Regions from separate parts of the Methylophaga sp. UBA678 genome, predicted to be linked through region 1. Evidence: riboswitches for the same ligand, from Rfam matches in the RefSeq annotation. Region 1 holds a riboswitch; each other region holds the start of a gene.
What was found. Region 1 has a riboswitch for cyclic di-GMP ahead of B3014_RS07675 (PEP-CTERM sorting domain-containing protein). Riboswitches for the same ligand answer to the same signal wherever they lie in the genome.
Positions count from the first base shown of each region.

Region 2: another riboswitch for cyclic di-GMP. It lies ahead of B3014_RS11505 (DUF642 domain-containing protein); the one in region 1 lies ahead of B3014_RS07675 (PEP-CTERM sorting domain-containing protein).
Region 3: another riboswitch for cyclic di-GMP. It lies ahead of B3014_RS00450 (hypothetical protein); the one in region 1 lies ahead of B3014_RS07675 (PEP-CTERM sorting domain-containing protein).
Region 4: another riboswitch for cyclic di-GMP. It lies ahead of B3014_RS10490 (hypothetical protein); the one in region 1 lies ahead of B3014_RS07675 (PEP-CTERM sorting domain-containing protein).

Region 1 covers NZ_DBNG01000012.1:189,508-195,069, forward strand. The annotation lists gene B3014_RS07665 (Gfo/Idh/MocA family protein) at 1-461, shown strand, start outside; cyclic di-GMP riboswitch class I at 659-740, shown strand; gene B3014_RS07670 (hypothetical protein) at 769-1,272, shown strand; gene B3014_RS07675 (PEP-CTERM sorting domain-containing protein) at 1,382-2,134, opposite strand; cyclic di-GMP riboswitch class I at 2,160-2,249, opposite strand; cyclic di-GMP riboswitch class I at 2,619-2,701, shown strand; gene B3014_RS07680 (hypothetical protein) at 2,728-3,246, shown strand; gene B3014_RS07685 (PA0069 family radical SAM protein) at 3,340-4,398, opposite strand; gene B3014_RS07690 (SIMPL domain-containing protein) at 4,398-5,117, opposite strand; gene B3014_RS07695 (alpha-L-glutamate ligase-like protein) at 5,173-5,562, opposite strand, start outside.
Region 2 covers NZ_DBNG01000022.1:17,935-23,496, forward strand. The annotation lists gene B3014_RS11480 (NAD(P)-binding domain-containing protein) at 1-352, shown strand, start outside; gene B3014_RS11485 (cupin domain-containing protein) at 379-726, shown strand; gene B3014_RS11490 (MOSC domain-containing protein) at 804-1,265, shown strand; gene B3014_RS11495 (type 1 glutamine amidotransferase) at 1,294-1,968, opposite strand; gene B3014_RS11500 (23S rRNA (adenine(2030)-N(6))-methyltransferase RlmJ) at 2,173-3,009, opposite strand; cyclic di-GMP riboswitch class I at 3,283-3,364, shown strand; gene B3014_RS11505 (DUF642 domain-containing protein) at 3,381-3,995, shown strand; gene B3014_RS11510 (diguanylate cyclase domain-containing protein) at 4,199-5,562, opposite strand, start outside.
Region 3 covers NZ_DBNG01000002.1:36,737-42,298, reverse strand. The annotation lists gene B3014_RS00460 (DHH family phosphoesterase) at 1-24, shown strand, start outside; gene B3014_RS00455 (undecaprenyl-phosphate glucose phosphotransferase) at 85-1,494, shown strand; cyclic di-GMP riboswitch class I at 1,727-1,808, shown strand; gene B3014_RS00450 (hypothetical protein) at 1,844-2,332, shown strand; cyclic di-GMP riboswitch class I at 2,538-2,617, shown strand; gene B3014_RS00445 (hypothetical protein) at 2,652-3,167, shown strand; gene B3014_RS00440 (polysaccharide biosynthesis/export family protein) at 3,296-3,847, shown strand; gene B3014_RS00435 (hypothetical protein) at 3,875-5,062, shown strand; gene B3014_RS00430 (Wzz/FepE/Etk N-terminal domain-containing protein) at 5,086-5,562, shown strand, end outside.
Region 4 covers NZ_DBNG01000019.1:35,044-40,605, forward strand. The annotation lists gene B3014_RS10485 (lipopolysaccharide kinase InaA family protein) at 1-1,810, opposite strand, end outside; cyclic di-GMP riboswitch class I at 2,499-2,585, shown strand; gene B3014_RS10490 (hypothetical protein) at 2,603-3,241, shown strand; gene B3014_RS10495 (autotransporter outer membrane beta-barrel domain-containing protein) at 3,481-5,469, opposite strand.

The DNA of each region.
Region 1 (5,562 bases):
GGGATATTGGTCCTTATGCTATTCATACAGCAAGACTATGGTTTGATAACGAGCCTGTTGCAGCCATGGCGATGGCCAAGCTCAATGACAGTGGAGCGGATGTCAGCTTGAGTGGTGTATTTGATTTTACGGATGGTAAGTTTGCTCATTTTGAAATGAGTTTTGAGCATGCCAGACGCAGCGAGTATGAAATCATCGGGACTAAAGGCGGTATTAAATGTCATACCGTTTGGCAACCGGAAACGGAAGAGGCCACAATTAGCTGGTGGAATGATGAGGAAGAACAAACCGTCTCTATTCCAAAGGCCAATCATTTCAATCTGGAAATAGAGCATTTCTCTGAGTGCATACTGCAAAATAAGGCTCCCAAGCTCACGATGACAGATGCAAGAAATAATTGTGCTGCTATTTGTGCTGCTCTGGCTTCAGTCCGACAATCAAAAAAAGTTGATATTGATTGAAAGTCAGCAACACTGATAGTCGCCATTGAAATAAAGAAACGGATCTTTAAGTAGAAAAGCCGAAATGCGCACCCTTTAACTTGAGATCTATCAATGTTAGGGTAGAAGCAACAACAAACTATTTGTTGTTGGTACCCGTTAAGAAGGTATTGATTTACATTCATAGCGGGTATGTTCGGCTCAACACGTTCGTGATGGGCTGTCATAGCCAAACTCGTCGCGAGGCGAGGACGGAAAGCTACAGATCTTGATGAAGAACGAGATGGCTGGGCTGCATTGCTTTGTAACAAATCAAGGAGTTTATGATATGAAACAAGCGATGCTATTTGCAATTGCTTTATTTGCCACAGTGTCAGCTAATGCTGCCACACTCACCATCAATCCAACAGGGTCAACTAATGCCACTCAGACCACCTCAGTAGATACAGGAAGCACGGTGTTAGGTAGTGGTACCGTCACTAACGGTGACGAGCCGTGGAGTTCAACTTACGATGTGACTACAACAGAAGATACCTCTACCATTATTGAGTGGTCATTTAATCCTGTAGCTGCGCTGACAGAAGCCACCATTTCTTTTGATAATGGGGTTGATCCAGTTCAGTTGTTTGATATTTCAGGTGATTTCAGGTTTACAGGTTTGATTTACGCAGGCACAGTTGCCTCTGTTAATTTGCTGAATGGTAATCGAAACGTCTTTAAATATGACGTATCATTGCAATCAGTTTCTGAAGTCCCTGTTCCTGCAGCATTTTTTCTTTTAGCCCCAGCTCTGTTAGGGTTCCTTGGTCTACGTAGAAAAAACGTGCTCTAGCTAGGGAAATTTAAACTTTTCTGAGACACTTCAATTATCTGACAAGATATTGAGTATTGTGAAAAAGCCGTGGTACAAAAAAGACCACGGCTTTTTTTATTGCTGAACTTTATTTTGCCTTACGGCGCAAGCCGATAAATCCTAATAGAGCAGGAGCAAACATCAATAATGCACCAGGTACGGGAACTGCAGATGGTACATCAACTTCTTCAATTCCAGCATAAAGCACACTCTGTTGGCTGTAGTTATAAAAACCAAAAGAACCATTACTGAATGCACCAGTAATACTTAACTCTTTTATACCATTGACAAAAACTTCAACTAAAGAGGATGTAAAGGTAATATCAAAGTCATATGTTGTATTATCCAGCCAACCTGTATCGCCCAAGTTAGTTGCACGGGCTAATTCGGTCACATTTTTGCTTGGATCATGAGCCCATGCACCAGAGTTATCACCTAATACGCCGCTGACCTGTGAGATGGCCAGGCCTTTTTGACCAGCACCGTAATAGGTTTGATCTCCTTGTTTCCAGTCGATGAGTAAATAATCAGCAGATGAGTTGGTTAGATCGTTATTGTTATAACCCAAGACAAACCCGATATAATCATCGTCAGCAGTCGTCTTTACTGTTATCTGACCTGATAATGCCGTGCCCTGGCTATTTTTATTGTTGTGAAAGACGGTTGGAGTACCGTTGATTCCTTGTTGAACAGCATTATTACCCGACTGTAATACCCAGTTACCGTTACCATTTGCCTTCCATGAAGACAAATCAACGGGCTGAGGTGCAGCCATAGCTGTTGTGGATATTGCTCCAAGAATGAAGCCACCCAAGAGAAGGTTTTGTAACGTTTTTTTCATGCCATTTTCCTTATTCGCAAAGTGAAAATGCAACTCAGCCATCTCATTTTTATCAGTAGAATTGAGACCTGTAGCTTTCCGTGCTTGGCTCACACCAAGGTTGGCTTTGAAATTGAGCGCTGGGTTTTACCAGCAAGGAAATTCTAACCCAACCAGACGCGATAGAAAATAACGTGTTTTGTATTTTCTTTACAAAAGTTAACTTTTGTAAAGTGACATGCGTTCGCTGCTATCTAGCGATAACGCAATGAAGCTGATAGTGCAACTCCATATTCCCGGTGTATAGAAAGTCTCATTGTTAATTCTTGCAATAATTCACAACCAGTTCACAGTTTTTTTGTGATCATTATCACGCGATCAAGCAAATGCTGTGCGTTACATCCCAGATTTAACTAACTGGTGTGGTTCTGAAATTCAGTGATTTGTACCATCGAGTCATCTGAAATAGTTCAGATGGTCACATCATTAGTTATTTGTGATGTGTTTTTTATAAAGCCAAACTCGTCGTGAGGCGGGGTCGGAAAGCCACGGATCTCTAATGTAATTGGAGATGGCCGGGTTGCATTGCTTCATAGATTAAATAGGAATTTATTATGAAAAAAGCGATGCTATTTGCTGTAGCTCTTTTGTTTTCGGTTGGTGTTAATGCCGCTACGTTAAATTTGACTGGAATTGGTTCATCAGGTGCTTCTCAAAGCGTTGATGTAAACAACAACAGTACAGTTTTAGCAGGTGGTACTGTAGGTGAATCAAGCAGTTGGTCTTCAGGCTTCGATTTAACCTCAGACACTGATACTGCAGTAAAGGTTGAATGGTCATTTAACCCATTTACTGCTCTTGATAGTGCAGTACTTGTATTCAGTGAAATCACAGGTCCATCAGGTGGTTACACTGGTAGTACACAGTACTTCAACATCACTGGCGACTTTAGCTTTACAGCATTTTTAACTGCTGGTGTGTACTACGCTGTTGATATTATCGACGCTACATCTAGTATTTTGAAATATGATGTATCAGTATCTGCAGTACCTGTACCAGCTGCATTATTTTTATTCGCACCAGCCTTATTAGGATTATTGGGCATGCGTAGAAAAACTGCAGTAGCAGCATAAAACTTGAAATCAAAAATCAAGTTAACAATTGTTAGTTAGATTGAAAGGGGAACTTCGGTTCCCCTTTTTTATGTCTAATAAAGATGCTCTTTTCTAAAACAAATCCATTTGCTTTGATGGTTTGTGAAATAAGTCGGTTCGTAGAACCAATGAAGATTGGTTTATGGGGTATTTTTTGACCGCTACGTTGAATCGTTTTTTGATCATATCCGCATAGAACCCCTGACCTTCAAGTCTAAAACCAAACCGTGGGTCATTGGTTTTGCCATTCCTGGAATCTTTTATGCGATTCATGACATGTTCAGCCTTATCTGGGTAATGACTGTGTAACCAATCATTGAAGAGGGGGCTGACTTCTCTTGGTAATCTCACAAAAATATATTCAATATTTCTAGCGCCTGCTTTTGCAGAAGCATCAATAATCGCTTCTAACTCTGTATCTGTAAGAACGGGAATGACAGGGGCAATTAAAACAGAAACAGGGATACCACTATTTTTTAGTGTGCTAATCGATTGCAGGCGTCTTTGTGCACTGCTGGCTCTTGGCTCAAGTTTTCTGGCAAGTGTTTTATCCAAGGTCGTGATAGACAATTGCACATGTACCAGTTGTTTTTCTGCAAGTTGTTTAAGTATGTCGATATCACGTTCTATCATAGATGACTTTGTGACAATATTAACTGGATGGCTAAATTCGAGCATCACCTTGAGTATCTGTCGTGTGATTTTATGATCACGTTCTATTGGCTGATAAGGATCAGTGTTAGCGCCAAGAGATAGTATTGAGCACTGGTAATTCTTTGCCATTAACTCATGCCGAAGTAAGTCAGCAGCGTTGGGTTTTACCGTGAGTTTTGTTTCAAAATCCAGGCCTGGAGACAATCCCAGATAAGCGTGGGTAGGTCTGGCGTAACAATAAATGCAGCCATGCTCACAGCCACGGTAAGGGTTAATCGTTTGCTGAAATGGTAGATCAGGTGATTGGTTTCGACTGATAATTTTACGAGGTGTTTCTTCACTTACCTCTGTCGAAAGAGGACTGACTTCACTATGAAACCAGCCATCATCAACCTCAGTGCGTTGAAACTCATTAAAACGACCATCGATGTTATTTACTGAGCCACGGCCCTTGTGTCGTTTATTGTGTTCTGACATTAATCAGATAAGTAATACTCTATGGTAGAAACAACGCGTACCTTTTTTATTTGTGGATTATTGTTGTCGCGTGAACTGATGCTGAATTGGCCTTGGCGCGCCTTACGAATTTTACCCAAGGTGCTGTCTGAGTCTTGAGCGAATTTTTCTGCCACTTCACGGGCTTTACGTGTCGCTTCTTCAATCATCTGAGGCTTAATTGAATTAAGACGTGTAAATAAATACTCTGGTTGAGCCGCGTAATTATTGCCAGTTAACACAATGCCTTGCTTGCCAAGTTCAGAGAGTTGCCCCATCACTTCTCTGACGGTGTCAATGGCCTCTGAATATACAGTGACGGTCTGTACAGCCGTATATCGAAATTCAGCACGTTGATTGCCACCATATTGCTGTGCAGATTTGTCGGTGATGGCTGGCGCGCTGATGGTGACATCATCACGTTTTATACCTTGTTGGGTCAGAAACGAAATAATGGTGTTGGTATTGCTATCAACATCATTGTATAAGCCTTGTAAATTATTACTTGCCAGAGTGAACTGGATTGGCCAGATGACGATATCTGCAGTGAACTCTTGTTCAGCTAGCCCTTTTACTGTAACTGTTCGTTCGTATTCTTTATATTCGATTGCAGCATTAGATAGAAACCAACCCAGGGTACTAAGACCGAGAAATAAAGCGACACCAAGAATCAGACTACTGGTTTTATTGACCGATGACATAAGTCTCTCCTATAGCAAACGCATGAATGTCCCAGCAGTGTAAAACAATTGTTGATTATGATCGACGAGAAAAGTGCTCTTTTGAAAACGCGATACGCTGTTCAAGCGTCATTTTCTTCACATTGGTTAAAGATTCAATTTTCTTGAGCCGTGGCAGTAAACCCACACCATTAGCCACTTGTATACTCAAACCAGGACGGGCGTTTAGTTCAAGTAGCATAGGGCCTTTTTTCCTATCTAAAACGATATCAGTACCTAAATAACCCAAGCCCGACATTTCATAACAGGATGCAGCCAGGTGCAGTAATTGATCCCAATGTGGCACCTGAAGATCAAGCAGGTTTCTACCTGTGTCAGGATGTAGCATAACGGGGCGGTCAAATTGAACAGCACGCACCGCACTACCATTACCAATATCCAAACCCACACCGACGGCACCCTGATG
Region 2 (5,562 bases), on a different contig from region 1:
CCCATTACCATCAAAAGAAGAGATGAAAGCCGATAGTATGGCCTGGCGTGAAAAAGAACTGACGCTGGAAACCGCTGAAGAAATGTATACCTATCAAGGTGATTACATTCAGGAACTGATTGACATGACCGACTATCCGTCATTCGATATTCCGGCAGTCAACCAAACCTTCCTTGAATGGAAACATCATAAAAAAGAAAACATTATGACCTTCCGTGATCACTCCTACCGTTCACTGATGACAGGCACCATGTCACCTAAACATCATACTCCCTGGATAGATGCACTGGATGACTCACTGGAAGCCTATCTCTCTGATAAGAGCGAAATTCCTGTGGCGAAAGAAGCCTAAACAACCTATATGGACTGGAGAACATCATGACAAGCGTCACCAAGATTATTGATAAAACCGTTGAGCCGATCGAGTCGGATCTGGATGGCTGGGTGAAACAGACGGGCAAGCCGACCATGAAGACCTGGATTGAATACAAAAGCGAAGATGGCAGCATACTGTCAGGTCGTTGGGAAGCGACTCAAGGCACCTACCATGCGACCTATGGCGGTTGGGAGTTTGTCCACATCATGGCCGGTAAAGCGATTGTCACGGCTGAAGGTGGTGAACCTCTTACTCTAAGTGCTGGCGAATCCATGGTGTTTGAAAACACCTTTGTCGGCACTTGGGAAATCATCGAACCGATAACCAAACACTTTGTGCTGAAACTATAACTGAGTGTTTTTAAACGATCTGTTCCTTGGAGTGGATACCTTAGGTGTTCACTCCTTTTTTTATTGAGGACATGACAATGATTCATACCATCTATATTGCTGAACACAATCTTGGAAAACAGGTTCAGGTCGATAAAATTGAGTTGATTACAGGGAAAGGCATCGTCGGTGACCGTAACTTTGATCGTGCTCAGTGGCCGGGGCAGAATATTACCTTTATTGAAATGGAAGAAATCGAAGCTTTTAATAATAACTACCAGCAACGTATTCAACTGGCCGATACTCGACGAAATGTCATCACCCAAGGCATCCGATTGAATGATCTTGTCGGCAAAGAGTTTCTGATTGGCGGTGTGCGTTTTAAGGGTGTTGAGCTGTGTGAGCCCTGCGCTACGCTTGGCAAGTTATTAAGTAATGACTCGATAGCTAAAAAAGACGTGGTGAGAGCCTTTGTGCATAAAAGTGGCTTACGAGCCGACGTGCTGAGTGATGGTGAAATCCATGCGGGAATGACGTTTGAAGTCGTAGAAACAGTCTAGTCACGCAAGGCGTCACTAGACCATTTGTTTAATCATTCATCTGATGTAATAACGCAAAAATCGCTTCACGGCTTTGTTGCAGGTACGGCGTGTCATCAAATAACTCCGCTTCACTCTGCACATATTCGCCTTCAGGCAAGGACTTCTCGATAGCATAAAACGCATCGACCGTACCGTGCTCTGCCTCTAAATGAAACTGTAATGCCCACACGTATTTGCCTAAATGAAAGCCTTGATAAGGGGTAATCAGGCTACTGGCGAAGGGAAACGCATTCACAGGCAGTTCAAAACACTCACCATGCCAGCTTAATGGTTTAAACGAGTCCGGCATCCAGGTAGCAGTATCATCGGTCTTTGTGACCGTATGCCAGCCAATTTCCTGCTGTTCATTCTGGTACACTTTCGCCCCCATTGCGCAGGCAATCAGTTGCCCCCCCAGACAAATGCCCAACACTTTTTTACCAGCTTCAATCGCTTCTTTAATCAGCTTTTTCTCAGCAGCTAACCATGGATAAGTGTCTTCATCATTCACACTCATCGGACCACCCATGATTAATAACCAATCAAAGGTATCAATGGTCGGTAATGCTTCATTAAAATCCAGGCGATATGTATGCAACTCAAACGCTTTATCAGCAAACCAACCCTGCATCGAGCCAATCCATTCACCCTCTGCATGCTGCAAAATGGCTACTTTCTGCACTGTTATTACTCCGTAAACTTTTTGTTTCAGAGATGCTGATTACTGAAAATTTGTCAGCCATCCCACCGATGATCCGCATGATCATGCTAAATAATTGTTATCCCTAGAATAGTTGAAGACAGAACCGAAAGAAACCGTGCGCTATGATCTTTGCCGAAATCCGATATATCACCATAATTGAAGCACTGATGAAGAACGTCTTTTCTACTGCGCCACCAGCATATCAGCACGATAAAACGCTCCGGCGTTTTCGCCCAACGTTTTCACTAACTTGGGTAGTAATGCTGTCATGGTATCCATTAACTGCCAGGGTGGGTTGATGACAAACATACCCGATGACGTCATACCGCGTGTGGAGGAATCGGCATCTACCCCCAATTCATAGCGTTGTATATGCGTGATGCCGCTGCTTATCAACTGTTTATCGAGTCGGTTAATACGCGCTCTGTCGACCACCGGATACCAGATTGCATACATTCCTGTAGCAAACTTTTTATGGGCTTTCACCACGGTCTGAAAAACGTCATCATAATCGGACTTGATCTCGTAAGATGGGTCAATCAACACTAAGGCTCTGCGTGAATCTGGGGGTAACAAACTCAGCAAACCTTTCAGACCATCTTCTCTTCTGACACGTGCCTGCTTAAATGGGCGCAGATTATTTGCCAGAAACACACTATCTTCTGGGTGCATCTCAAAACACCACGCTTGGTCCTGAGACCGTAAATACTGTGTTGCCAACAGTGGTGAGCCAGGGTAAAACGTCAGCTCATTGCCAGCATTCACCGCTTTCACTGCTGTCTGATATGACAGTAGCTCGGGCCAATCTAAGCCAACAATCTTTGTAATACCCTTTTGATATTCCTGATTTTTTTCAGCGTGGTCCGAACGTAAATGATACAATCCCGCCCCGGAATGGGTATCAATATAACTAAAAGCTTTTTCTTTTTTCACCATATGCTGAAGCAGTTCGATCAACACGATATGTTTCAGCACATCAGCAAAATTACCCGCATGGAATGAATGACGATAACTTAACAAAGCAGAATCCTACGCAGGTAAATGAAATTGTTCTGCAAATTATGCCTGTTAGTGAGGGAGTGCGTTGGAAAATATTATGTGAGATTAGATGCACATAAAAACAGCTATCAACTCACCGTCGTCTGATATGAGATTTAGACAGATTCAATAATAAAAGCCTTTAAATTCACTAATCAGGACAATTACTTCAAAACCACTCTCTCCTCTCAATACTGTACTAAAGTACAATTTTTATTTTAATTCCAAAAACATAAACTACAGTTGCTTCATTATTTTTAATAGAGCCAAACTTGGTGTGAGCCAAGGACGGAAAGCTACAGGTCTTCCCCTCTGGAAAGATGGCTGGGTTGCATGACTTTATGGAAATAGCAATGAAAAAAATACTAGCTGGTCTAGCAATTATTTTGGGGGTATCTGCACAAGCACATGCTGCAGGTGTCAATTTAGTATCAAACGGCTCATTCGAAAACCCTGATATTCAATCTGGTTCATGGACCATTCTTTATGATGGTGATTTAACCAACTGGGAAGCAGGTGAGGACGGTGTAGAAGTGCGTGATAACGCAGCAGGCACAGCCTTTGATGGTGATCAATTTGTTGAGCTAGATACGACTCACAACAGCAGCATCACACAAACTTTAGCAACAACGGCTGGCTCATCTTATGAGTTATCATTTGCTTATTCTGGTCGCATCAGCCAATCAGCTGATACAAATGCTATTTCTATATTCTGGAATGGTGTGATGGTTGACACCGTTACTGCTATCGGTGGCGCTCAACATGACTGGGTTGTTTACACGTTCTTAGTCGATGCTGTGGGTAATGATATTTTGACTTTCGCAGCCAATGGTCTTGATGACTCATTTGGTGGTAGCTTAGATGCTGTATCAGTTAGTGCTGTTCCAGTTCCAGCGGCAGCCTTCTTATTTGCTCCAGCATTACTTGGTTTTATGGGATTACGCCGTAAAACTGCAAAAATAGCGTAATTAAGATTAGTTAACTTTCTAGTCTAGAAAAAACAAGCATTTAAGCCTCCAAAAATTTTTTGGGGGCTTTTTTTTGCTTGGTTATTGGTGGTATGTCAGTTCATTTATTAAGAAGCATTCCCATTAATTGTCTGAACTCTCACTAAAACTCGATGGCATTCCAGTGATTGAATTTTATGCTGATAAACGAACTTATCAACAAGCTAGTTATACTCATTCTGAAACAATCTCACCCTGTTGCGACCACTTCTTTTAGCATCGTACATAGCAAAGTCAGCACAATTTAATAGTCCATCCTCTTCAGTACTATGCACCGGATAGAGCGCCACACCAATACTGGCTCCGACGCTGACAGTTAAATCCTCAAATGTCATGGGGCTTTGCAAAGAATCCAGTACTTTCTCGCCGACTTGCAAGGCGGCCTGCTCATCAGTGACTTTATGCAGCAACACGACAAACTCATCACCACCCAGTCTGGCGACTGAATCCGGTTTACGGAGACAAGCACGGATTCGTTCGGCACACTGAATCAACACCGCATCCCCCACATCGTGTCCGTAGGTATCGTTAATCGGTTTGAATTCATCCAAATCGATAAACATTAAGGCTAATGCGTATTTATCCCGTTCTGCCATTGTCATCGCCAAATGCAGCCGTTCTCTGAACAAGATTCGATTTGGCAACCCGGTCAGTGCATCGTGATGAGCAAGATGCTGAGCGTGTTCTTCCATGACTTTTCTATCTGTAATATCGAAAAACCATGCCAAAATCATTTGTTTGCTGTGATATTCAATTTGAAGATAGGAGGCGATAACCCATTTCGTTGATTGCTGGCTATCAGGGAAGTAGAGTTCAACTAACTGGTTATTCACATGCTGGCCATGCTCAATTAACTTCACCGTATCATCATATTCAACTTTATTCGCGTAATAACGTCGAAGCGTGACGCCTATGGCTTCCTGATGTTTCTTTTCGATTAAAGAGGCATAACTTTTATTCGCAAAGACCACTTCTTGTGTGTCGATATCAATAATGGATGCCGCAGTGGGGCTAAAGTCCAACATCATTCGCAAACGTGATTCGCTTTCTAATGCTTTGATACGTAGCTTTGCATTTTCCAGGAAGGTTTCGCCTGATTTTTTAGCCGCCAGAAAAACAAACAATACAAACAGCACCAGCATGGCGCTCATACCATATGTTATCGGTTCTCCTTGCAGAAAAAGTATCAGAATATGTGGAACCATGGTGGGAAGAACAAAAGCCACGACCGATCTTCGGTCCACCGAGAGTGAAGCCATACCACCCGAAGCTATCCCGCCAATGGTAAATGACAAAAATGCCTGATAGGCAATATTGTCATGAGGCATCAGGATGACGCCACCTATTCCCCAGATGGTGCCCGACATCAAAACACTGAAACGAAAGTACTGTAGCCATCTAGTCTGATTAAGTTCTGCTTTGTTATGATCTCTATGCCAGCACACCAACAAAATACATCTTGAGATCAAAACAATCACCAACACCCCGTACCAGCTCAAGGAGGTCGAAAGTGACGTCACCGGGAGTT
Region 3 (5,562 bases), on a different contig from region 1:
TATTACAGTAGCAATATCAACTAATACAAAGTCATTTATACTTATAATCAAAAGACTAAAAAACGATAGGATAAATTAGCACAGATGGCTCAGGGCAGGATCAGACAATACGATGCAAAAATTAATGCCATATCAAGACTGATTGATAGCGGTATTATCCTGCTAACGTTTTTAGCATTATTCGATATTTTCCATGCGACCTGGGATGTACTTTACATCTGGAGTCTTCTGTTCGCTATTGTATTGTTTAACTTCTTTGCTGAGTCACAAGATGCCTACCGCTCGTGGCGAGGCACGGCGTTAAGAGAAGAAGTCTCTGCCGTCATGTTTTCATGGTTTACCAGTGTTTTCATTCTGGTCATGATTGATATCTTCTTTATCCATTCTGGCACCTACCTCGATAGCTTTGTCTTCTTATGGTTTTTACTGACACCTATAGAGTTAATTTCCTGGCATGCCATTGTAAGAACGTCATTGGCTATTCTTCGAGCTCGAGGTGTAAATACCAGAAATGTGGCTATTGTCGGTGAAACAACGCTAGGTAAGCGCTTAGAACGTGCATTTAACGAAATGGATTGGTCTGGATTTAGACTGGTTGGATACTATGATGACCGGTCACAAAAACGGGTAGAAACAGAACCTAATCTGGTCGTAACAAATAATAAAGCAGGTGATTTCAATCAACTCATTGAAGATTGTAAGGCAGGGAAGGTGGATACTGTTTACATCACCTTGGCTATGTCTGCTGAGCATAGAATCAGACACATTACTGAGCTATTAGCCGATAGTACGGCTTCTGTATATCTTGTTCCGGACTTATTCACATTTAACTTGCTTAATTCCAGGTGGGTTGATTACCAAGGAATTACCGCCATTTCAGTCTATGAAACCCCTTTTGCTGGTATCGACAGTATCCTTAAACGGCTGGAAGATATTATCCTAAGCAGCCTTATTCTGACGATGATCGCTATTCCTATGATGGTGATTGCCGCAGGGGTTAAATTGACATCTAAGGGCCCTGTGTTTTTCAAGCAAACACGCTATGGCATGGATGGTGAAAAAATTAAAGTCTGGAAATTCCGCACGATGACGGTAACAGAAGATGGAGATACTGTCACACAGGCACAAAAGAATGATAGCCGTATCACACCATTTGGCGGTTTTTTGAGAAGAACATCATTGGATGAGTTACCTCAATTCTTTAATTCATTGGGCGGAAGCATGTCCATTGTAGGCCCACGGCCTCATGCTGTAGCACATAACGAACAATACCGCGCTCAGATTCAAGGGTATATGTTGAGACATAAAGTCAAACCAGGTATTACGGGCTTAGCCCAGATAAATGGCTTTAGGGGGGAAACTGATACCTTGGACAAAATGCAAGGTCGCGTGCATTACGATTTAAAATATATCCAGAACTGGTCATTGTTATTAGATATTGAGATTATTTTCTTAACGATATTCAAAGGGTTTGTGGGTAAAAATGCCTATTGAATTCCCGACTGAGTATCAGTAGTTTTACTTAGGAAAATAAACTTGTTGCCTGCAATGAGACACGGTATCATATAACTACTATTGAAATAGATGCATCAATCATCGATGCCAGATAACACTTGTTATCGTCATTATTTTCAATAGCAATCAGAACAATAGACATCAACGGTGATGGCTTTGTAGCAAGATCTTAATCATATGATCTTACACAACGTCAGCGGGTTAGATGTTGTGTAATTAAAGCCAAACTCGCTGTGAGGCGGGGTCGGAAAGCCACAGATCTTTAAACTTTTAAAGATGGCTGGGTTGCATTGCTTGTTTTTTCAACTTATGCATAAGGAAGTTTATTATGAAAAAAGCGATGCTATTTGTCGTAGCTTTATTGTTTTCAGTAAGTGTTAACGCCGCGACGTTATCTCTGTCTGAAGTAAGTTCATCTGTCGCAAGTCAAAGTGCTGATGTCACATCTGGTTCAGTTGTATTAGGTAGTGGTACAGTTTCTACTGCTGGTACTTGGAGTTCTGAGTTTGCATTATCAACTGACGAAGCTACACCAGTTGTGATTGCATGGTCATTTAATCCAGCGATTACTGGTGCCACATTAGTATTCGGTACATTGGGTGACACAGTGTCATATGCAATTACCGATGACTTCAGTTTCACTGCTATGCTGACTGCTGGCACAAACTACATCTTAAAAATCATTGATGCGACTTCAGGTGTGGTTAAATATGACGTATCAGTATCTGCAGTACCTGTTCCAGCTGCATTATTCTTGTTTGCCCCTGCCTTATTAGGCTTTTTGGGTATGCGTAGAAAAACAGCTGTTGCAGCGTAAGTAAAAGTTACACAAAATTAAAAAAGGGAGCTTAAGCTCCCTTTTTTATTGGAATTATATTATCCTTCAATATAGTATTTTATTAAGCACGAAAATTAATCATAGACATTGTACCAAGGTACAATAGACACGAACTCGATTGGACTCGTAAGATGAAACCATCTGAAAAGTCAGATAGGTAATTATCAAACTAACAATTTGATAATTGATTTAAAGCCAAACTCGCCGCGAGGCGGGGTCGGAAAGCCACAGATCTTTGTGTATAAAGATGGCTGGGTTGCATTGCTTGTTTATTAACTTATGCATAAGGAAGTTTATTATGAAAAAAGCGATGCTATTTTTTGTAGCTCTTTTGTTTTCGGTCAGTGTTAATGCTGCAACATTGACTCTTACTGGTGTAGGGTCAAGTGGCGCAACACAGTCAGTTGATGTCAATAATAACAGTACTGTATTAGCTGGTGGAACAGTTGGTGAAGTGACAAGTTGGTCTTCACTGTTTGATCTTTCATCAGATGACAACACCGCAGTCAAAGTGGAATGGTCTTTCAACCCGTTCGCAGCTTTAACAGGGGCTACATTAGTATTTGGTGAGTTAGATTTAGGTGGAGATTATTTACCTGGCGCACAAACTTTTGATATTACTGGCGACTTTAGTTTCACAGCATTTTTAACAGCTGGCGTTGTTTATGGTTTAGATATTATTGATGCATCTTCTAACATCCTAAAATATGATGTGTCAGTATCTGCCGTACCAGTACCAGCAGCATTATTCTTGTTTGCCCCTGCTTTATTAGGCTTCTTAGGGCTTAGAAGAAAATCAGCAGTTGCTGCATAAGAATTAAGATTCATATTAACAGTAACTTACTGTAACAAAATGAAAGGGAGCAAAAGCTCCCTTTTTTTTTGAAAAATAGAGTGTTAATATCAAATTTGAATGTCATTTATAGATAAGGATTTTCCCTCATGTCAAAACGCTTCATTTTCTTCTTTTTGATTCTCACTTCCCTATTTTCCTCAAGCGTCTTTGCAGACCAGCGTTATCTATTAAATTCGGGCGATATCCTAGATATTTCAGTATGGAATGAGGAAGCGTTACAAAAACAAGCCGTCGTGCTGCCAGACGGTATTATTACTTTCCCACTAGCCGGTGAAATTGTTGCTAAAGATAAAACAGTAGCTGACGTCGAAGAAGAATTAACCAAAAAACTCAGTGAATACTTAGCTGATCCTGTTGTCACACTCTCTGTTACTAGCGTTGAAGGTAATAGGGTACACATTCTGGGCAAAGTCCTAAATCCAGGTTCGTTTGTAATGAATCAACCTCTGGATGCTATGCAGGCTTTAAGCTTAGCTGGTGGATTATCTCCATATGCAGAAGAAAATAACATTATCGTGCTACGAAGAGACGGCACAACTCAACAAGTCTTACCGGTGAAATATGCTGAAATAAAAAAAGGTAAAGCACTGAATACCAATATCACACTAGAAAGCGGTGACGTCATCATCGTACCTTAAGCAGAATAATAGCTGAGAAGCGTGTCAATGATAAAATATATTCCGCTACTGTTGCCTATGTTACTAAGCAACACTGCGTCGGCAGCTGAATGGGTATTTAATGCTCAGGCAGATCCTAAATTTAAATACGATGATAATGAACTACTACGAGAAGATGAGTTAGATGACTTTAGCTTGAACATTGATCCAACCCTTTCACTAACTCGCTCATTAGAGAACTCGACATCTGAAATACGTCTCGGGTATAGAATTAGTCGATATCAAGACTTAAAAGAACTTGATAAAGAAAATCCATTTGCGAGTTTTAATACGACTTATGCCACTGAGCGAAGTACTTACGGACTGAAATTAGACTATGCTGAACGTGAGTCACGGGATATTGCTGAAGAGGATACAGCTGACTTCAGTAATATTTCTACAACGATTACAAAGAGTATCTCACCATCATTTAGTTACAGGCTAACTGAGCTAGATACCATAAGCACGAGTTTATCTTATCAAACGCGTAAGCAATCTGATGACTCAAGCAACAATAACTCAATTCTTGGATCGTCATCTAACCTCACAGATAATGAAACAGCTAGTTTGAACTTAGCTTGGCAGCATCAATACACAGAAAGATTAAATGGTGGCTTATCGTTTACCTACGTTAATTATCAAGCTGAATCAGATAGGCTCGATAATCAATATGATTCCTATTCACTGGGTTTGACTAGTGAATATCAACTGTCTGAACTTTGGTCGGTCAATGGCTTACTGGGTGCACGTTATCTGGATAGTGTAAATAGCCCGGTAATAGGTCCAGAAACATCAGACCAAAGTACAGGGTTAGATTACTCAGTCAGCACAACCCGAGAAGATGAGCTGAATAGTTATACCTTATCTGCAAGTAGATCATTAACACCTTCAAGTGAGGGGGATGTCAATGAGCAAGATGCCTACACCATTACTTATCGTAGAAACTTCACAGAAAAGCTTACAGGTAACTTATCTGCGAGCTATCGTAAATATAGTAGTGCTGATGATTTAGATAGCACAGAAACAAAATATTTTGATTTTTCACCTAGTTTATCTTGGAAGTTAGATGAAGACTGGTCCCTTGTTTTTGGATACAGGTATCGAAGTGTCGATGAATCAGACGGAAAGAATGTAGATGGCAATGCACTCACATTCAACATCGATTACAATTGGAATGGTATTCGTTTTTCTCGCTAAATCACAGCAAAGAGCAATAATAAATGGAAGAAGAAGTAAAGGGCTTAGGGGACTATCTCAATATTCTCTGGCGCAGAAAATATTGGGTTATTTTTCCCGCTGTGCTGTTAGCCATTGCAACTGTAGTGGTGGTTTTCTCTCTACCGGCTACTTATAAATCTCAAGGCACAATACTGATTGAGTCACAAGAAATTCCCAGTGATCTAGTTCGTTCAACAGTCACCAGCTATGCTGATCAGCGTATCGAAGTGATTAAGCAACGATTAATGACGACATCCAGAGTGATGGGCATGGTCAGAAAATATGATCTTTATCGTGCTGAGCGTCAAAAAACAGCTGCCACATCAGGTATTGTCGATTTATTTAAATCCAATGTCAGTGTGGACTTGGTTCAAGCTAACGTAACAGACCCTGTCAGTGGGCGAGCAAAACGGGCAAGTATCGCCTTTACTGTCTCATTCATGGATAAATCACCACAAAAAGCACAGCAAGTAGCGAAC
Region 4 (5,562 bases), on a different contig from region 1:
TGTCCCGAATATTGAAATCATGATCAACTTTTTCACAAATAAACACATTTTCCAACATGCTTTTGTCACCACTTTTTTCAAAGTAAGCAATAGCTCGTGCCGTTGATATATTTCTACGCGATAATTCAGCTGCTGCATTCCAACTTCTACGGGCTTTACTTGGTTTGAAACGATCAACGATAAGCTTTTGAACTGCTACCTTAAGTGGTTTCTTTGCTACAACTTCTTCGTCATTAACGCCGGGAACTCTCCAAATGATATTTCGGGCTTTCCTGAAGGTATTTTCTTTTGTATAAGCGGGAAGTAAATCGGGGTGAAGTTGTTTAACTATCGCCTCAGCATGCATGTCATCCTGAGCGCAGAGCATACCAACCCAGCCATTTTCATTGATGGGGAAGTATTGCCCATAACCTGTGTGAGCGAACAGAGAAGTTGTCGTTAAATTGTGGTCTGCAGAAAGTGTCATTTCATCAACGCCTTCCCAGAGGAGGAACATCGGTGACTCGTTAACGAAATGTGCTGAGGATCCTAAATCATGACCATCACGATTTTTAAACTCAGCTTTTTGCAAGTCTGACTCATCATAAAGGTTAGCCAGATCACAAGCTTTACCGTTAATGGTCCATGCGATGTGCACCACGGAGTCGTCTTTTTTAAAGGCATGTATTTCAATATTTTTTGTCGTTGCCAGTGCGCCTTTGTATTCAGCACCGGAAATAGCGGCAATGACTTGTTTTAATGCATAGAAAGATGGACGAGCACGGAAGCTTTCTAATGGACCAATCACGCTGGCGTAATGGGTGATACGTTCAAGCTTAGGATATTGTTCGCTACCATCATCAATTAGCCCCTCTCTTGCGCAGAGTAAAGGTCCCCAAAATGCTTTCTCTAGCGAACCTGATGCAGCGAGTAAAACAAAATATCGACTCAGATAATCAGCTTGTTTTTGTTCTTTCTCAACTAAAACTCGCTCGATTCTGGGTAGTGTCCAGAAGGCGGCGGGTGACACAAATCGTGACACGCCATTTTCATCTCCCGCCTTTCTCATTAAACGAGCTTTTTTAACTAAATTATATTTAAGTAATTTTGCCCACTTGAAGCCCAGTACACGATGATCATAGCGCTCCGACTCACTAACACGTTCTGTAAATAGGTTATTAGTATGAATGTCAGGCAACATTGACATGCTACCTAATTCATCGAGGAGTCCAAATGAATAAAAGGGCTCAAAATCAGAAATATTAGGTCCGGCTATTGTGATACCTCTTGCTTTGAGTTCAGTGTAAGCGATTTTCCAGGCGGCAAAAAAGCCTGGCTTACTGTAGCCAGCCCATCTTCTACGATTGATCGTCGTACCGATCTCTATTGCTGATACATCTGAACCAAAATGCTCACAGACTTCTATAAGAAATTGTTGCCATGTGTCCTGTGCGTCCTTGGTCTCCATCTGATGCGCTTGATCAAATGGTTGAACGAGATGAAGAAGCACATCAAAATCTTCAGCGATGAGTTTTCTGAGTAATCTACCTGCATTACCAGTCACATCACCGTAACTGAGATCAATACGCACTGACTTGATATTAAGTTCGTGTAGATGATTGATGATGTAATCATCGACGCGAGCATCATCAGATGCAGCGACACCAACGCCAAGAAAGTTTTCAGGCACGACATGACCCGCTTGAGGGATGTGACCTTTGCGAAGCAAAAGACCGCCTTTTAAAGTGTGCTTAATTGTTTTTAATAAGAACCTTCCATCCACCATAGAAGGTATGTTTGCCGCTTCGCTTTTTCTCGGTAAGCCAGTCATTTTCGCTCAATCTTGTTATAAATGCGACAGGAATGTTACACCAGATGGATGAGTGATAACTATGATGAATGAGGATGACGTTAAGCTATGCTAAATGCTCAACTACACTAACTGATTGAATTCATAATAACTTAGACGAACAGGTTGATTTCGTTATGCAGGGTTAAGGTTGACTAAATAGTTGTGGCAGATTGGCAAATTTTTTATATTTTATTGTCAACAGCTTTAATTTTGGGTTGACTAAAAACACATATTACAGACTCACGCTACCAGTTGTGGAACGCATACTACCAACTGTTACCTTGCTATCTTATGCTGCATGACCTGGCTTCATGGGCTTAGCTAGCTTAACTAACAAGAAGCTAATTGATAAACAAGGTTTAAATATTAAAGCCGAGATAATACGGCAGCTTTTTATTTGCATTGCTCACACTTCGTTGCAGATTAGCAACTAAACAACATACGGTTTTCGAGCTTCAAACTTATCACTGTTATAATGCCCGACCATTGCCCCCCGATAGCTCAGCTGGATAGAGCATTGAATATTTATCTGTCTACAATGAGAAAAATAGGGCGGAGAATCCATTATTAGCTCTGATAATTAATATCAAAAATTTATTAATTAGTACCGAAGTACAATAGTTTTAATGAAGATCTAGTGTGAGAATGATTGAGTGATTAAATCATTCTCTTATTATGCCAAACTTGGCGTGAGCCTGGGACGGAAAACCACAGCTGTGCTTATAAGGACAGGTATCAGGGCTGGGTTGCATACCTTTAAGGAGTTCACCGATGAATAAGATGATCGCTACAATAATATTCTCATTTTTTTCTTTACCTACCTTTGCCGCTCCCGTAGATATTGATTTGAGTGGGGCTGCCTCTTCCACTCTAATTGATGCTGATGGGGCAAGTTTTTCACAAACTTTCACAGGTCAGACTGCATCTGGGGCAGGAATTTCAGGTTCCCCTACAGGGCCATTGTCACTCACACCAAGTGGAACAATGAGTGTTGCATTCTGGAGTCCAGGTTGCCCTGGTTGTGATTCTGGCAATTCACTGCTTACACCCTCAAGTTTTCAGGGCCCATTGTCGATATTGTTTGATTTTAATGCCGACAGTTTTTCATGGGTGATGGGAGGCTCTGTTGCAGGATCCAACGTTACTGTAGATCTATTTTCAAATAATGGTAGTTTAATCAACACAGTCCTAATCAGCATGCTGGAAGGGTATTACAAATACTCTATCTCCGGCTTGGGTGCTTTTGCAGGACTTACTTTTAGAGACAATAACGACCCAGCTGGAGTACGTTACATGGACATGTCTTATAATAGCGTGTCTGAAGTTCCAATCCCTGCCGCCGCTTTTATGTTTGCACCTGCACTACTAGGATTTATGGGCTTGCGTCGTAGAACCAAGCCAGCTGTTTAGCTCATTCCACAGCATTTAAAATTAAAGCCGTCACTCTTTGGCGGCTTTTTTTATTTGTATTGCTCACACTTCGTTGCAGATTCGGTGGGAATTAAAAGCAAACAATATTCAGTTTTCGTGCTTAAGGCTAATCGCCGTTATAATACCAGCCCGATGTCTTCGTAGCTCAGCTGGATAGCGCGTTGATATGAAAAAGCCCCAACATTTTGGGGCTTTTTTATTGAAAATATATGGTTAAGTTAAAACACATATTCCAGACTAACACTGCCGGCGGCATAATTTTCATCACGGTCACCGCCATACTCAATATCGGCCACCAAGCTAAGGTTGTTGTTATCCGCTACGCGTAATGTGGCACCGGCAAACCCGCCTGTGACACTTTCATCACCGGCAGTCGCAAACTTGAACTGACTACCGGCGATGCTGACTTTGGTATCGTCATCATCGGTATGACGTGAGTTCAGGCCTACTCGGAATTCAAATTCACTAGCCTCATCAAACTGATAAGCAGCCGCTAATTGTGCTCTTGCAGTTAATGCCTTGGCTTTGCGGTCATCTACACTCAGATTAGAATTGGTGGTGCCCGATTCACGGTAACCATCCAGCCAGGCCATGCTGTAATTCACACTGACAGAAGGGCGCAGCTCAAGACGGTCATTAACGCTAAAGGCTGAACCAAGAGTGATGCCGGGGCTGATAAACCAGCTATCAAAATCAGACTTGGCTGTTTCAAAACCATTCAGGTTATCGACAACAAGCCTGTCATTTTCATGGTCGCCGTAACCGGCAATCAGTGAGCCTGTGATATTAAGACCATGGGTTTTACGGTTGGCATAAACGCCGATGTAATAATTATCTGCTTCTGTTTCAAACGACGCGGTCTGGGTATCTGTCTTACTTCGCACAACACCACCCATCAAGCCTGAACGGTGACCACTTATATCCCACTCATAACCGAAGTTCACGCCGACATGGTGATGGTCATAAGCAATCGCGCCACCTTCGGCATCACGGTCAAACCTGCCACCAAAGACTTGCGCCCAAGCCACCGGTTTATGCTCTTCAAAATACATACCGGGAGATAACTCAAGCGACGCTAGCTGTACCTGTTTCAGTGGTGTGGTCTGCGCCATACGCTGCCCAATCACATTGTGGATGGATGAGGTCATGCCGGCTAACGCCACCCCGCGGGTGGATTCACCTGTCGGGTCGAGCGTGATCACTTGAGCGCGGGCAGTGTCACCCACCACCACGCCCGGCGTGAATAGATTGATATTCTCGGTATTCAAAATAGACAAATTGGCAGAGGCGCTGCCGCTGTAGATATTGACGGTGTCGTTATCGCTGCCATTTTGGCCTAAATCAATCCCGCCAATAATTTGTGAGCCAGATAGCAGGTTGACAGTGGTATTGCGATCCGAAGAAAGGTCGCCGGAAATAGCTAAGCTATCCGGGCCGGTGGCAGAAATCAGGCCGCTGTTGTTGATGGTCGCATTGTCTCCTGTAGACCTAATGCCATCAGCGTTTTCACCTGTTGTTGAAATACTGCCGCTATTGTTGATGGCGGCGTCAGTGCCATTTGAGTAAATGCCATCAGATTTTTCACCTGTTGTTGAAATACTGCCGCTATTGTTGATGGTCGCATTGTCGCCCGTAGACCTAATGCCATCAGCGTTTTCACCTGTTGTTGAAATACTGCCGCTATTGTTGATGGCGGCGTCAGTGCCATTTGAGTAAATGCCATCAGCGTTTTCACCTGTTGTTGAAATGCTACCGCTATTGTTGGTAGTGTTGTTGCCTTCTGACAAAATGCCGTATGAGCCAGCTCCGCTGGTGGAGATGTTGCCACTGTTGTTGATGGTGGCGTAATCGCCAGTTGACAAAATGCGAACTGCATTTTTACCGCTGCCAATGATGTTCCCGTTGTTGCTGATGGTGGCATTGTTGCCGCGTGAGTAAATGCCGTATGCATTATCGCCACTGGTTGTGATAGAGCCATTACTTTCGATATTGGCATTATCCCCGGGGGCATCAATAGCGGTGACGCCCGAAGTGCTCAATTCGCCACCTGTTTCAATAGTGCCGGTTTCATTGTCGTTGAGGGTTTGCTGGGTTGTGACCGTCTCACCATCCTGAATCGTAAAACTGGCTCCAAAACTTGTGGATGACAAGGCCAATAAGATAACAGCAGATAACGGGCGTAAAGCCATTGATGAGCAGGCCGACATGTTCAAAGTCCTTATAAAAAGCGCAGTATTGGGATATATACAAGGATGTTACAAAGTTAGGCTGCAAGCCGATATACACTAATTAGAGACTAG